2 regions of the Pseudomonas sp. GL_117 genome follow, and region 1 is predicted to be linked to the other one. Evidence: riboswitches for the same ligand, from Rfam matches in the RefSeq annotation. Region 1 holds a riboswitch; the other holds the start of a gene.
What was found. A riboswitch is a leader RNA that binds a small molecule or an ion and turns the genes downstream of it on or off. The one in region 1 is predicted to bind cobalamin.
Positions count from the first base shown of each region.

Region 2: it holds a riboswitch for cobalamin, as region 1 does, so the genes downstream of both, cobO (cob(I)yrinic acid a,c-diamide adenosyltransferase) here and AC3ISR_RS18940 (ABC transporter substrate-binding protein) in region 1, are expected to answer to the same signal.

Region 1 covers NZ_CM174418.1:4,180,847-4,188,639, reverse strand. Annotated here, with positions in the region: gene AC3ISR_RS18980 (hypothetical protein) at 149-382, shown strand; gene AC3ISR_RS18975 (7(1) septoil knot domain-containing protein) at 421-720, shown strand; gene AC3ISR_RS18970 (nucleotidyltransferase family protein) at 758-1,336, shown strand; gene tspO (tryptophan-rich sensory protein TspO) at 1,467-1,907, shown strand; gene AC3ISR_RS18960 (alpha/beta hydrolase fold domain-containing protein) at 1,907-2,845, shown strand; gene AC3ISR_RS18955 (GNAT family N-acetyltransferase) at 2,848-3,333, shown strand; gene AC3ISR_RS18950 (ABC transporter ATP-binding protein) at 3,367-4,131, opposite strand; gene AC3ISR_RS18945 (FecCD family ABC transporter permease) at 4,128-5,132, opposite strand; gene AC3ISR_RS18940 (ABC transporter substrate-binding protein) at 5,129-6,139, opposite strand; cobalamin riboswitch at 6,257-6,450, opposite strand; gene AC3ISR_RS18935 (hypothetical protein) at 6,521-6,964, shown strand; gene AC3ISR_RS18930 (aldehyde dehydrogenase family protein) at 7,131-7,793, opposite strand, start outside.
Region 2 covers NZ_CM174418.1:4,434,285-4,442,077, forward strand. Annotated here, with positions in the region: gene bluB (5,6-dimethylbenzimidazole synthase) at 1-435, opposite strand, end outside; gene AC3ISR_RS20100 (cobyrinic acid a,c-diamide synthase CobB) at 432-1,823, opposite strand; gene cobO (cob(I)yrinic acid a,c-diamide adenosyltransferase) at 1,820-2,431, opposite strand; cobalamin riboswitch at 2,512-2,746, opposite strand; gene AC3ISR_RS20110 (PQQ-dependent sugar dehydrogenase) at 2,846-4,159, shown strand; gene AC3ISR_RS20115 (C40 family peptidase) at 4,293-4,829, opposite strand; gene AC3ISR_RS20120 (C40 family peptidase) at 4,974-5,603, opposite strand; gene hda (DnaA regulatory inactivator Hda) at 5,817-6,521, opposite strand; gene AC3ISR_RS20130 (AI-2E family transporter) at 6,725-7,793, opposite strand, start outside.

The DNA of each region.
Region 1 (7,793 bases):
TTAGGAAAAGTCTGGTCGGTAGGTAAGAGCTGACGTTGTACTCGCGCCGGAGGAGATATTTCCCAAAGCGCTGGGCAGATAGGTCTACCATGTCGCCCCCGGCAGCTGTTGCACGCGCTACCGACCTCTCTTTTTCAAGGTATCGCCCATGTCCATCGACCAGATCAGCCTGCCCAAAGGCGTCGGCCCCCACGCCGCTAAGCTCCTCGACTCCATCACCGGTGCGTCGACCCACGAAGAACTCAACCGTGCCGGCGGCAAGGCGGAAGGTTTTGTGTTGGGGCTGGAGTCGACCAAAGCCATCAAAAGCCAGGTCGCCGAGTCGCTGTACGTGGCTTACGATGACGCGGCAAGCCACCGGGCCAGTGAGTTGAAGGGCTGATAGTCCGTGGACGCTTCATATTTCAGGATGAAATGCTCATGTTTAAAGCTGTTGTCGCGTCACTGCTGCTGATTTCCCCTCTGTGCGTTTCGGCCGCTTCTTCGGTGGATGTCTCGAAGATTTACGGCAAGATCCAGTTCGTCGACAGCTACCCCGACTACAAGGTCAAGGTCGTGAATCAATACCCTGACCTCAAAGTGCAACAGGTGAGTATTTACCCTGACTCAGTTGGAAAATGGCAGACGGTGAGTTCGTTTCCCGATTACAAGATCCAGATTGTCGATTCGTATCCGGACTTCACCATTCAATATGTGGAGTCCTACCCTGGAGTGAATTGAAGGGCGTGGCGCGACACATGGTTTGAAGGGAATACACATGACATTGACCGTCGACCGCTTGCTCGAATTGGCCATGGCCAACCCCATCAATGCCGAGATCACCGCGCGTTTGCCGACGCTGGGGTTGGATCAGTGTTTGCTCACCGCCGGCTGCTTGTTCCAGGCGGTGTGGAACCATCAGGCGAACCGGCCTGCTGGGCATGGGGTGAAGGACTACGACGTTTTTTACTTTGATACGGACCTTTCCTACGAGGCTGAGGACAAGGTCATACGTGCGGCGCAGCGGTTGTTCGACGACCTGGGCGTGAATGTCGAGGTGAGGAACCAGGCGCGGGTGCATCTTTGGTATGGCCAGCGGTTTGGGCGGCCTTACCCGCAATTGCACACCGCCAGGCAGGGGATTGATCGTTACCTGGTGGCGGGCACGTGCATTGGCTTGGACCTGGCGACGGGCGAGGTGTATGCGCCGTATGGGTTGGAAGATGTGGAGCAGGGTGTGTTGCGGATCAATCCCCATCACCCGGAGCCGCAGTTGTTTGCCCAGAAGGCGCTGAGTTATCAGGCGCGCTGGCCCTGGCTCAAGATCCTGGAACCAAACCCTGCCGACACGGTTTGACGGGATAACGCGGTGTCTGGGGTGGGGCGGCTGCGCCACCCGGCGCGGCGCAAGCGGGTGTTTGAAGGGGGCGTGAACTTTTACCCCTGTGCAGCCCGTCCAAGTTGAAATGCCCAGCCAAGGACCGACCATGACTTTCTTCATCTTCCTGCTCGCCTGCGTCGCCGCCGCCAGTACCGGCCTGCTGTTCAAGCCCGGCGCGTGGTACGAATCCCTCGTCAAGCCCAGCTTCACGCCGCCCAACTGGCTGTTCCCGGTGGCGTGGACGCTGATTTATCTGCTGCTGGCCTGGGCCGGTTATCGCCTCAGCCTGATCCCGGACAGCCAGGTGGTGTTGGCGTTGTGGGCGGCGCAGATTGCGTTGAATACGTTGTGGACGCCGGTGTTCTTCGGCGCGCATCGCATCCTGGCCGGGATGGTGATCCTGGCGGTGTTGTGGCTGACCGTGGCAACGATGGTGGTGTTGGCGGTGCGTCTGGATCTGATCACCGGGTTGATCCTGTTCCCCTACCTGGCGTGGCTGTGTGTGGCGGCGGCGCTGAACTTCTCGATCCTGCGCAGTAACCGCTGATGCCCTATAAACCATGGCCTGCCAGCGAACCCCAACTGGCCGAAATGCGCCGTTTCAACAAGAAGCTCGCGTGGCTGCCGCGCTTCAAGATCCGCAACCGTGTGACGCCGCGCTTGATCCAGGCGCTGTTGCGTGCCGGTCAGGTGTTCAAGCGCTCGCCCGTGGCGCAAACCCGGCTCGCCGGCAACGTCCCCGTGCGTATCCTGCGGCCACTCGGCAAACCCAAGGGCGTGGTGCTGGATATTCACGGCGGCGGCTGGGTGATCGGCAACGCGCAGATGGACGACGATCTCAACCTCGGCATGGTCAATGCCTGCGACGTCGCGGTGGTGTCGGTGGACTACCGGCTGGCGGTGGACACGCCGGTGGCAGGCTTGATGGACGATTGCCTGGCGGCGGCGCGTTGGTTGCTCAGCGCCGAGGAGTTTGCCGGGTTGCCGGTGGTCGTTGTCGGCGAATCGGCCGGCGGGCATCTGGCGGCAGCGACGTTGCTGGCGCTGAAGCAATCGCCAGAGCTGCTCCAGCGGGTGTGCGGCGCGCTGTTGTACTACGGCGTTTACGATTTGAGCGGCACGCCCAGCGTACGCGCGGCGGGGCCGCACACCTTGTTGCTGGACGGGCCGGGCATGGTCGAGGCGCTACGCCTGCTGACGCCGGGGTTGAGCGATGAAGAACGTCGGCAGGCGCCATTGTCACCGCTGTATGGCGACTTCAACGGGTTGCCGCCGGCGTTGATGTGGGTGGGCACGTTGGACCCGCTTAAAGACGACACGCTGTTGATCGCCGAGCGCTGGCCTGGGGCTGAGGCGTACCTGGTGCCGGAGGCGGCGCATGGGTTTATTCATTTTCCGCTGGAGGTGGGGGCGGCAGTGCTGGAGCACAGCCGGGCTTGGATTCTGCAACGGATTCAGGCGGTAAGCGCCGTGGGTGAACCGTGACAATGCTGATCCAGCCGGTTGATACGCAGGCTATTCCCGAGGTACTGGCCTTTGTGCTGCACGCCCGTGGCGAGCTGTTTCCCAAGCTCAGCGATGCAGGTATGCCGAACGATCTTGCACAGTTCGAGGCGGTTTACGTGCAAGGCAGCGGCCGGTTTCTGATCGCCCGCGCTGGCGACGAAATTGTTGCCGCGATGGGCTACTTGCCCTATGACGGGCGTTTTCCCCAGTTGGATTACCAGGGGCGCCGGACCGTGGAAGTGGTGCGCCTGTTTGTGCTGCCAGCGTTCCGCCGTTCTGGATTGGCGAGGGAGTTGTACCGTGCGCTGGAGGCGCTGGCGCACGCGCAGGGGGTGGAGGTGATGTACCTGCACACCCATCCGTTTCTACCGGGTGCGATCGAATTTTGGCGGCGGCAGGGGTTTGCGGTGGTGGACGTGGAAGCTGATCCGGTGTGGCAGACCACGCACATGCAGCGGCTGCTGTAGTGGCCTGAAGAAGCACCACTAGACTCCCCGTGTTTAGTTGGAACGCAGCCGCAGTATCTGCGCGCCGTCGAACGGGTCTGTGAGGTAGTGCGCCTGCACCCCGAACGTGTCCTTCAAGCGCTGCGGCGTGAGTACCTCCAGCGGCTTGCCCAGCGCCACCAATCGCCCGTGGTCCAGCACCGCCAGGCGATCACAGGTCAGCGCCTGGTTCAGGTCATGCAGGGCAATCAGCGTCGTCACCGGCAGCGCTTGCACGCCTTTCAAGATCGCCAGTTGATGCTGAATATCCAGGTGATTGGTCGGCTCATCCAGCAACAGGATCTGCGGCCGTTGCGCCAGGGCGCGGGCGATGTGCACGCGTTGGCGCTCGCCGCCGGAAAGGCTGCGCCAGGCGCGTTGGGCCAGGTGGGTGGCGTCCACGTCGTGCAGGGCTTGGCGCACGATGGCGTCGTCTGCATCCGACCAGGGGCTCAGCGCCGACAGCCACGGCGTGCGGCCCAGGGCCACGGCGTCGAACACGCGGATGGCGTCATCGGTGTCGGCCTGTTGCTCCACCACGGCCAACTGTTGCGCGATGCTGCGGCGCGACAGCTGCCCGAGGCGCTGGCCGCCCAGCAGCACGTCGCCACACGCCGGGGTACGCAACCCGGCGAGCAGCTTGAGCAGGGTGGATTTGCCGGAACCGTTCGGCCCGACGATACCGAGGGTCTCGCCCAGCTCCACGTCCAGGTGAATGTCGCGCAGCAACTCGGCTTCGCGCACCTTGAAGCCCAGGCCACGGCAACTGAGCACGCTCATCGCGCATTCCTCCGGCCGATCAGGATCAGCGCAAACACCGGCGCGCCTACCAGCGCGGTGACCACGCCAACCGGGATCACCTGGCCCTTGATCAAGGTGCGCGACAGCACATCCGCGGCAATCAGGAACAACGCACCCCCCAAGGCGCTGGCCGGCAGCAGGCGTGAATGCCCGGTGCCGAGCAGCAGGCGCACGGCATGGGGGATCACCAAGCCGACAAAGCCGATGGAGCCGACAATCGACACCATCACCGCCGTCACCAACGCCGCGCAACCCACCAGCACAAATTGCACACGGCGCACCGGGATGCCCAGGGACGCCGCCGAATCCGTGCCAAAGGTGAACGCATCCAGCGCCCGGCGATGCCACAGGCACACCGCCAACCCCACCAGCGCCACTGGCACCGCCAGCCATACCGACGGCCAGCGCACGCCGCTGAGGTTGCCCAGCAGCCAGAACATGATGCCGCGCGCCTGTTCGGAGCTGGCGGATTTGGTGATGAGGAATGCGGTGAGTGCGTTGAACAGCTGCGAACCGGCAATGCCGGCGAGGATGATCTGCCCGGTGCCGCTGGATGAGCCGCTGGCCCGCGCCAACAAAATCACCAGCGCAAACGCCGCCATCGCGCCGACAAACGCGCCAGCCGACAATGAAATCAAGCCGCCGCCCACCCCGATCAGCGCCACCAGCACCGCACCTGTCGAGGCGCCGGCGCTGATGCCCAGCAGGTACGGGTCGGCCAGCGGGTTGCGCAGCAGCGATTGCAGGATCACCCCGCAGGTCGCCAGCCCGGCACCGCAGGCGGCGGCGACCAGTGCGCGGGTCAGGCGGTAGTTCCACACCACGCCTTCGTCGATGGGGTCGAGCACGTAGCCGGCGCCCCACAGTTTATTGGCCAGCACCTGAAGTACGACCTGCGGCGAGATGGCGGTTTCGCCGATGGCCACGCCGGCGAGCACGGCGGCCAGGAGCAGGGCCAGGGCGAGGAGGGCACGAATCATTTCGGCAGGTCGTAGCCGTCGATGGCCGTGGCCAGTTGCTCAAGGCCGTCGAACATGCGGATGCTGGCCTGCAACGCCAGGGCGTCGAGGATGATGATGCGGTTGTTTTTTACCGCATCCATGTTGCGGGTGACTGGGTCGCTGCGCAGGAAGGCGAGTTTCTTTTCATGGTCGTCGGCAGGGTAGCGGCGGCGGTCCATGCGGGCGATGACGAGGAAGGTCGGGTTGGCCTTGGCGATGGTTTCCCAGCCCACGGCGGGCCATTCTTCATCGGACTGCACCACGTTGCGCAGGCCGAGGGTTTGCAGGATGAATTCGGGAATGCCCTTGTGCCCGGCGACATACGGGTCGCTGGCCAGCTCGGCGCTGGAGAACCACACCAGTGCGCTGGCCTGCTTGAGGCCCTTGCTCTGCACGGTGGCGACGGACTTGGCCAGGCGCGCCTTGAGTTCGTCGTTCAACTGTTGACCGCGGTCCTGCACATCGAAGATCGCCGCCAGTTGGCTGATGCTTTTGTAGATGGTCTCGATGCGGAACGGCTCCAGCCGCGTGCCGTCGGCGCCCACCAGGTTGTCCTTGCCTTCGCAGTCGGAGGGCAGCAGGTAGGTGGGGATCTGCAGCTCGTGGAATTGCTCACGGGTGCCGACCACGCCTTGTGCGCCGACCACCCATTCCAGCTCGGCCGCTACCAACTGCGGGCGCTTGGCGATCACGGCTTCGAAGCTCGGCTCATTGTTGGCCAGGCGTTCGATGCGCTCGTTCTGTGCCTTGAACTGCGGCAGCACACTGTTGAACCACAGTGAGGTGCCGACCACTTTGTCGCCCACGCCCAACGCATAAAGCATCTCGGTGGCGGCCTGGCCGATGGTCACGCTGCGCGTCGGTGCTTGCTGGAAGGTGAGGGTGCTGCCGCAGTTTTCCAGGGTCAGCGGGTAGTCAGTCGGCGCGGCGTGGGCCAGGGCACAAACACTCAGGCCGGTGAGCAGGGCGGTAACGCGTGGCAGCATGGGGCAATCTCCGTTGGGACCGTACAGGGAGCTGGGGCGGTACGGTAGTGGAAATACAGCCATGAACGCTGCCGGTCCGGCAGGCCAGGGATGCCCTTCCCGGACACCCCGCCGGTTGGTGATAACGCTTGGCCGGCAGGTCTCCTGACTGATGCGTCATCGCCACGCTCCGGCCTTCCCGGACAGCGTCCAGTGGCAGTGGGGAGCAGGCTCAGCACCTACAGTTGCGGGGGCAGTTCCGGTTGGCGCGGGTGGCCGCGCTTCGGATTCCCTATTAGTCCCGTTGGGGAACCGGCGCGGTATGGTAGTCGATCTTGGACGTGAGGGCGCGTGTCTCTTATGATGCGCGGCCACGGAACCGCCCCCTACAAGGAAAATACAGTGAAACGTTTAGTCGCCCTCGCCCTGATCACCCTGCTTGCCGGTTGTGCGACCCAGGGTAAAAGCGAATCGCAGATTTTCGACGAGGCCGCCACTGCCCATGTCATGTCGCTGCCTGCCGGCGCCAACAAGGTGCGTTTGCACAGCGTCAAGATCGCCAGCCATGGTGTGATCGGCGACATGCTGGCGACTGTCCTGGGCGGCGGCGCGAATGCCGGCCAACTCAGGCAGGAACTGCTCAACGCCCAGCGCCTGGGCGACAGTGGGTTCTTGATCATTGGGGCGCGCAGTTCAATCGACGTGGCGGTTGTTGAGAACGCCTGCGAAGGCCTCGGTTTGCAGGGGATGAATATCTACTACGCGGGCAGTGAGGCGCAGCAGGACAAAGTGCGCCACGCGGTTGAGAAGGCCCAGGCGCGGTTTCACTTCATCAATACCCAGTGACCACCGGTTTGTAGTGAGCGGGCTTGCCCCGCGCTGGGTGGCGAAGCCGCCCCAAATCCAAGCAACTCGGTGTATCAGAAAGACCGAGTTGCCTGGGTTTGGGGCGGCTTCGCCACCCAGCGCGGGCAAGCCCGCTCACTACAAGGGTGTCAGCCCGGCCGGGGGGTTATTTGCGGTCCAGCCACACGGTCTGCGCGTTGCAGAATTCCCGCACGCCGAAGTGCGACAGTTCACGGCCAAAGCCGCTTTTCTTGATCCCGCCAAACGCCACCCGAGGGTCGGATACGCTGAAGGCGTTGACGAAAATCCCGCCGGTTTCCAGGCGGTTGGCTATATCCCGCGCCTTCGCCGCGTCGGTGGTGAAGATGCTCGCGGTCAGGCCGAATTCGCTGTCATTCGCCAGCGCTACCGCGTGGTCGGCGTCGCGGGCGGTGATGATCGAGGCTACCGGGCCGAACAGTTCCTGTTTGAACGAGGTCATCTGGTCGGTGACGCCTGCCAGTACGGTCGGCTCATAGTAGTTGCCGGCACCGGCGACTTTATGGCCGCCCAGTAGCAGGGTCGCGCCTTCTTCAAGAGTCGCCTGGACCTGGCCGTGCAGCTCGTCGCGCAGGTCGAAGCGGGCCATCGGGCCGATGTACGTGGCGGCGGATGTCGGGTCGCCCATCACCAGGGCACGGCTGGCCGCGAGGAATTTGGCGGTAAAGGCTTCGGCCACGCCGGCTTCGATGATCAGACGCTTGGCAGCGGCGCAGACTTGCCCGCTGTTCTGGAAGCGGCCAATCACGGCGGCTTGCACCGCGGCGTCGAGGTCGGCGTCGTTGAGCAC
Region 2 (7,793 bases), 250 kb from region 1:
GCGGGCAGCCAGCCACAGGTTCTGGATTGCACAGGACAGCGAGGCCATGTCCATTTCCGGCAAGGTGCGACGACCGAAGATGTGGCGCTCGCGGTCGTCCATCAGCGCTGCTACCAATACCTCGGCGCAATCGTGGATGCCTTCGACCTTGAGCTTCATGAATTCGTCGGAGCGCTCGCCCAGGGCTTCGGCGGTGCGGATGCGTTCTTCTTCCACCAGTTGCTGGATTTGCCCACGCAGTTGGCGGTCACTGATACGGATGAAGCGCCAGGGTTGCATCAGGCCGACGCTGGGCGCCTGGTGTGCGGCCTGGAGCAGGCGCTGCAGCAGTTCAGGCGCGACGGTGCCGCCGCTGAAGTGGCGCATGTCGCGGCGTTCGGCGATGGCGCGGTAGACGGCCTGGCGGTCGGCCTCAGGGAAGGCGTTGTCGGTCATGGCCTCTTCGCGGGCAAGCCCGCTCCCACATTGGATTGGGTTTCGACGCGATCCCCTGTGGGAGCGGGCTTGCCTGCGATGGCACCCTCCCGGTCCGGCGCAAACAGTGCCGCCACCGCCGCCGGATTCGACGGAAAATAAAAGTGCACGTAGGAAGCCGTCATCCGCCCCTGTCGGAAAACCGCCTCGGCACCACGCCCACCGTTGGGGCTCACGCCACGGGCAATCGGCGTGCAGTCGGTGCTGGTCAGGGAGTGGTGATAGGTGTGACCGCGCAATGTGCCTTCCGGCAGTTCGACATTTTGCAGGGCCAGGGCGGCCAGTTTCTTTTGCATCACGGCATCGCCCTGCAGCAGACCGAGCAACTCGGCACGCTGGCCGTCGACATCGGTGAGCGAGTCCAGCAGGTACAACATGCCGCCGCACTCGGCGAGCAGCGGTTTGCCAGCAGCGTGATGAGCACGGATCGCATCGAGCATCGCGGTGTTTTCCGACAGCGCCTGGTGATGCAATTCCGGGTAACCACCCGGCAGATACAGGCTGTCGGCGTCAGGCAATTCGCGGTCGTGGATCGGCGAGAAGAAGTGCAATTCGGCGCCCATCGCCCGCAACAGGTCGAGGCTGGCGCCGTAGGTGAAGGCGAAGGCTTCGTCGCGAGCCACGGCAATGCGCACGCCGTTGAGCAACGGCTCGGCCTCAATGATCTGCGGCGCAGCGAACGTCACCGGCGGCGGCAATGCGACTTCGCAACTGCTGCCCAGGGCTTGGGCGGCGGCGTCGAGGCGCAGGTCGAGGTCATTCAGTTCGCTGGCTTGTACCAGGCCCAGGTGGCGGCTGGGCAATTCGATGCCGGTCTCGCGGGACAGCGCGCCGTACCAGCGCAGGCCTTCGGTCAGACTGCCTTCGAGCAATTGTGCGTGGCGCAGCGTGCCTACGCGGTTGGCCAGCACGCCGGCGAACGGCAGGTCCGGCTGATAACGCGCCAGGCCCAGCGCGAGGGCGCCGAAGGTCTGGGCCATGGCGGTGCCGTCGATCACACCGAGCACCGGCACGCCAAAGTGGCGCGCCAGGTCAGCGCTGGATGGCGTGCCGTCGAACAGGCCCATCACGCCTTCAATGAGGATCAGGTCAGCCTCGCCGGCGGCTTCCCACAACAGGCGACGACTTTCCTGCTCTCCCACCATCCACATGTCCAATTGATACACCGGCGCACCGCTGGCGCGCTCATGGATCATCGGGTCGAGAAAGTCCGGCCCGCATTTGAACACGCGCACCTTGCGTCCCAGGTTGCGGTGCAAACGGGCGAGCGCGGCGGTGACGGTGGTTTTGCCCTGGCCGGATGCCGGTGCGGCGATCAAGACGGCCGGGCAATGACGGGGCTGATTCAAAGTTCGACGCCCTTCTGTGCCTTGATACCGGCCTGGAACGCGTGCTTGAGCATGCCCATTTCGGTGACGGTGTCGCCCATTTCGATCAGCTCGGGCTTGGCGCCACGGCCGGTGACCACCACGTGTTGCATCGGCGGACGGGCTTGCAGGTCGCTGAGCACTTGGTCCAGATCGAGGTAGCCGTGTTTGAGGGCGATGTTCAGTTCGTCAAGGACGACAAGGCCGATGGCGGGATCTTGCAGCAGCTCGCGGGACACCGCCCAGGCGGCTTCGGCGGCGGCGATGTCACGTTGGCGGTCCTGGGTTTCCCAGGTGAAGCCTTCGCCCATGACGTGAAAACGCACTTGCTCAGGGAAGCGGCGGAAGAACAGCTCTTCGCCCGTGCTGTTGCGCCCCTTGATGAACTGCACCACACCGCACTGCATGCCGTGGCCCATGGCCCGAGCCAGCATGCCGAACGCAGAACTGCTCTTGCCTTTGCCGTTGCCGGTGAGCACCAGCAGCAAACCGCATTCGTTGGGCGAGTTGGCGATGCGCTCGTCGATCACGGCTTTTTTGCGCAGCATGCGCGCCAGGTGGCGTTCGTCGCGTTCAGGGGAATCGGTCATGGCAGCTCTCCGTTGGGGCTGGACAAAAAACGGCGGGCAGGAAAAAGACAAAACAGACAGCCAAGCATCGCCCACCGTGATGCTGTTGGATGTTTCAGGCCGGTCTCCGGGCTCATGAGTGGCGATCGCCGACGCTGCGCCTTCCCATATCGCGGGGCGATACAGTGGCAGAAAGCAGGGTCTTGACTCATTTACCGTTGCGGGGGCAGCGCCGGGATCGCGGCAGCACTGTGTACAAGTGCGCTCACTCACCGGCTTCCCTGTTTCACTCGGTCGACCCGTGGGTCACAGAGCACCTGGAACAAGTCGCGAAGGGTAGAGGGTTGGGGGTGGAGCGTCAATTAAAGCCGGCTTCGCACTTGAACCATCGGACCGCTGCATGCCTCTACCCTTGCAGGTACCCAGGAGAAAAACATGCACAAGACCCGACTTGCCCTACTGATCATGTTCGCAGGCGCCCTCGCCGCCTGCGGTGAAAGTTCGACCTTGCAAGTGTCTGACGGAACCGGGCCTTCCCCCAAGCTACCGGAGCCGAACAAGACCCTGATCCCCACGGTAAACATCGCACCAGCCGTAGGGTGGCCTGCGGGTGCGAAGCCAACTCCCGCCGCGGGCACCCAGGTGGCGGCGTTTGCCGAGGGCCTGGACCACCCGCGCTGGCTGTATGTGCTGCCCAATGGCGACGTACTGGTGGCAGAAACCAATGCGCCGCCCAAACCCGATGACTCAAAGGGCATTCGTGGCTGGGTGATGGAAAAGGTCATGGGCCGAGCCGGTGCGGGCGTGCCTAGCCCGAACCGCATCACGTTGCTGCGCGATGCCGACCACGATGGCATCGCCGAGACCCGGACAGTATTTCTTGAAAACCTCAATTCGCCCTTCGGCATGACCCTGGTGGGCAATGATCTGTATGTGGCGGACTCGGACAAGCTGCTGCGCTTCCCCTACCAACCGGGAGCAACCGCGATCAAGGCAGCCGGTACCAAGGTGGTCGACCTACCCGGCGGTAGCATCAACCACCACTGGACCAAGAACGTGGTGGCGAGCAAAGACGGCCGCAAGCTGTACGTAAGCGTAGGCTCCAACAGCAACGTTGGGGAAAACGGCCTACAGGCAGAAGAAGGCCGGGCGGCGATCTGGGAAGTGGACCGCGCCAGCGGCCAGCACCGCATTTTCGCTTCGGGCCTGCGCAACCCTAACGGCATGGCCTGGGAACCACAAAGCGGCAAGCTGTGGACGGCGGTGAACGAGCGCGATGAAATCGGTAGCGACCTGGTGCCGGACTACATCACCTCGGTTCAGGATGGCGCCTTCTATGGCTGGCCGTTCAGCTACTACGGGCAGCATGTGGATGTGCGAGTCAATCCGCAAAACCTCGACCTGGTGGCCAAGGCGATTGCACCAGACTACGCCGTAGGCCCGCATACCGCCTCGCTGGGACTGACGTTTGCCGAGAACAGCAAATTGCCCGCCCCTTTCACGAATGGCGCATTCATCGGCCAGCATGGTTCGTGGAATCGCAAGCCCCACAGTGGTTACAAGGTGATCTTCGTACCGTTCGAGGCTGGCCAGCCCAAGGGACAGCCGGTGGATGTGCTGACCGGGTTCCTCGACAAAGACGAGAAAGCCATGGGCCGGCCGGTGGGCGTGGTGATTGATCAGCAGGGGGATTTGCTGGTGGCGGATGACGTGGGAAATAAGGTGTGGCGGGTTTCAGCAGCTAAGTAGGTAGGCTTCAGTCCACCACAAACCCCATGTGGGAGCGGGCTTGCTCGCGAAGGCGGTGTGTCAGTCACAGATGTGTGGTCTGATCCGGCGCCTTCGCGAGCAAGCCCGCTCCCACACTCAGATCTCTGTCAGCTCAGGGATTACGTGCCAGACTCCCTGGCAATACGCGCTTGGCGCTCAGGTAAGCATTCTGCCAATACGCCTTGGACAAGGTGTCCAGCTTCACCGTGCCGCCGGTTTGCGGCGCGTGGACGAAACGGCCTTCACCGACGTAGATGCCGGCGTGACTGACCTGTGAGCCGCCGCCGGTGGCAAAGAACAGCAGGTCACCGGTTTGCAGATTCTCTTCACTCACATCCTGGGCGCGCATCACGATCAGTTCGCGGGTGGTGCGTGGCAGGGAAATGCCGGCCGCATCGCGGTAGACAAAACCGATCAGGCCACTGCAATCAAAGCCTGAGTCCGGCGTGTTGCCGCCCCAGCGATAAGGCGTACCGACCAGGCCGAGCGCGCGAAAGAGTACGTCTTCGGCGACAGGCGAGAAATTCTGGGTGGAATAGTTGAACACCGGCTTGGGCTTCACCGCTACGGGAGCGGGCGGTGGACGGCTGGCGCAGGCGCTGAGGAGCGCGGCGCAAACAATAAGAATCAGGCGGGCCGAGGTCGACATGTGCAGAACAATCCTGGTCTGGATGCGGCTTTCGCTGCCGAACGCTGAAAACCAGAACGCGCAAGCAGAGCTCGCGCGTACGGTTTCCAACAATATCCAGGGATTCTAGCGCTTACACGTCAAACTTCAAGTATCACTTTAAGTTTACTTGCTAGCGGTAACCGTCGTCGGGGCCATGGCGAGTGCGCGCTTGGCTTCGATGAAGGTTTTGCTCCAGTAGCTATCGCCCAGGTTGTCGACTCGGACACCGCCACTGCGACGGCTGCTGGAGTGGATAAACTGGTTGTCGCCCAGGTAGATACCGGCATGGCTTACGCGACCACGGCCAGCAGTACTAAAGAAAAGCAGATCACCGGGCTTGAGGTTGTTGCGTGCGACCAACGGTGCATTCACGTTGATCATTTCGCGAGTGGAGCGCGGCAGGTTCATGCCAGCTTCTTCACGAAACAGGTAGCCGATGAAGCCGCTGCAGTCGAAACCGGCTTCAGAGGTACCACCGAAACGGTAACGGGTACCGATCAGGGACATGCCGCGTTCGAGAATGCTGTCGGCCAGGACTGGAAGCTGGTAAGGCTTGTTGCCGGAGAAGGCGCCCAGTTCCTTTTCAGTCGCCAGCTCTTCTTCATAAACAGAAGCAGACTGTGCAGCGACGAATTTTGCCTGATTTTGAACCTGAGGTTTTTGCTGCTCGGCCACCTGTTGAGGGTGGGAGGCGCAACCAAACAACAGGGTAACGAGTGCGAGAGGCACGAGGGGTGCGAAGCGATTTAGCATGGGCACGACCGTGGCTGATGTGTAAAGAAGCCGAGACTATGCCCGCTATCAGATCGATTTGCAAATTCAATCGTGATCTATGTGACTTCTTGTTTGGACGATGACATCTAAGCCCTTAACACCCTATGCAACCGATTTGCGTGGCCAACCCGGCCCAAACGCAGGTTTTCTGGCGCCTGGAATTTGCCGAAAGCCGCGAAAACAAAGGGCTGGCTACCAGCCGAGGGTTTCCTTGAGGAAAGGAATCGTCAGCTTGCGCTGGGCTTGCAGAGAGGCCTGATCGAGCTGTTCGAGCAAATCGAACAACGCGCTCATGCTGCGGGTGCCGCGGGTCAGAATGAAGTGCCCGACCTCATCGGTGAGGTGCAAACCGCGACGGGAGGCACGCAATTGCAGGGCACGCAATTTGTCTTCGTCAGACAGGGGACGCATCTGGAAGATCAGCGCCAGGGTCAGGCGAGATTTGAGATCCGCCAGCTTGACCGGCAGTTCCCGCGGCGAAGTGGATGCAGCGATCAGCAAGCGCCGGCCGCTGTCACGCAAACGGTTGAACAGATGAAACAACGCCTCTTCCCACTCCGCCTTGCCGGCGATGGCCTGCAGATCGTCCAGGCAGACCAGCTCATATTGCTCGAGGTGGTCGAAGATACCGATACCGCGATCCATCAACTCGGCCAACGGCAAATAAACCGCCGGCTCGCCCATCTGTTCAAAACGCAAACACGCGGCCTGCAACAGGTGAGTACGCCCTACGCCGTGCTTGCCCCACAGATAGATCAGGCTTTCGGTCCACCCGGCGTCGGCTTCGCAGAGCCGCTCGACATAGCCGAGTGCAGCGGCATTGGCGCCTGGGTAGTAGTTGATAAAGGTGGCGTCGTCACGCAGACGCACACCCAAGGGCAGCTGAATCGGTTTCATGCTGACTGAACGGCTCCAAACGAACCGCTAGTGGCCTCTGTGTAAAGTTTGCAAAGTTTATACCCGTGACGCCGGGCGCACAATGCAGCAGACCACAAGCAAAATCAAAGGTTTGCGTTAACTTACCGGTTTTGCGCGGATTGTTTGACGCCCCACCCCCAGAAACAACAAACCCGACCAAGGCCGGGTTTGTGACGCAACGTTTACAGATCAGGGTCTTCGACCCCCGTGTACACATCCGAATCCTTGTACAAGTCATGCACATGGCGCACCAGCACCATGATCACCGCCGCCACCGGCAACGCCAGCAGGATGCCAGTAAAGCCGAACAGCTCTCCGCCCGCCAGGATCGCAAAGATCACCGCCACCGGGTGCAGACCGATCCGATCCCCCACCAACAACGGCGTGAGCACCATGCCTTCGAGCGCCTGGCCGACCATGAACACCGCGACAATCCCGAGCATCGGGTACAGGTCGCCACCAAACTGGAACAACCCGGCAACCAGCGCCGCGCCGATACCAATCACAAAGCCCATGTACGGCACGATGGCCGCCAGGCCGGCGATCAGACCAATCAACAAGCCCAGTTCCAGGCCGATCGCCATCAGGCCGGCAGCATAGATAACCCCCAGGGCCAGCATCACCAGCAACTGACCGCGCACAAACGCACCCAGCACCTCATGACACTCCTCTGCCAGCGAGACGATGCGCTCTTCACGGTTGCGCGGCAGCAGGCTGCGGATCTTGGCCATCATGATGTCCCAGTCGCGCAGCAGGTAAAACGCCACCACCGGGATCAGCACCAGATTGGTCAACCAGCCGATCAGCGCCAGGCTGGACGCCGTGGCCTGGCTGAGTACGACGCCGACAATGTCGGTGGTCTGCCCCATATGCTCGCTGATCGCGGCCTTGACCTTGTCGAACTTCCAGAACCCATCCGCCAGCCCCAGCTTGGCCTGGGCCCACGGCATCGCCGTGTGCTGCAGCCAATCCAGCATCTGCGGGGCCAGTTCATAGAGGCGGAACAATTGCTTGGCCAACATCGGCACCAGCACCAGCACCAGCGCCGTGATGATCAGGGTGAACAAGGCGAAAACCGTCACCACGCCCCAGGTCCGTGACAAGCCGACCTTCTCCAGGCGATCCACCACCGGATCAAACAGGTAGGCCAGCAGCAACGCAACCAGGAACGGCGTCAGGATCGAATGCAGCAAGAAAACAAACGCGCACAGCAGGACCAGCCCACCAAGCCACACCCAACGACGCGTATCC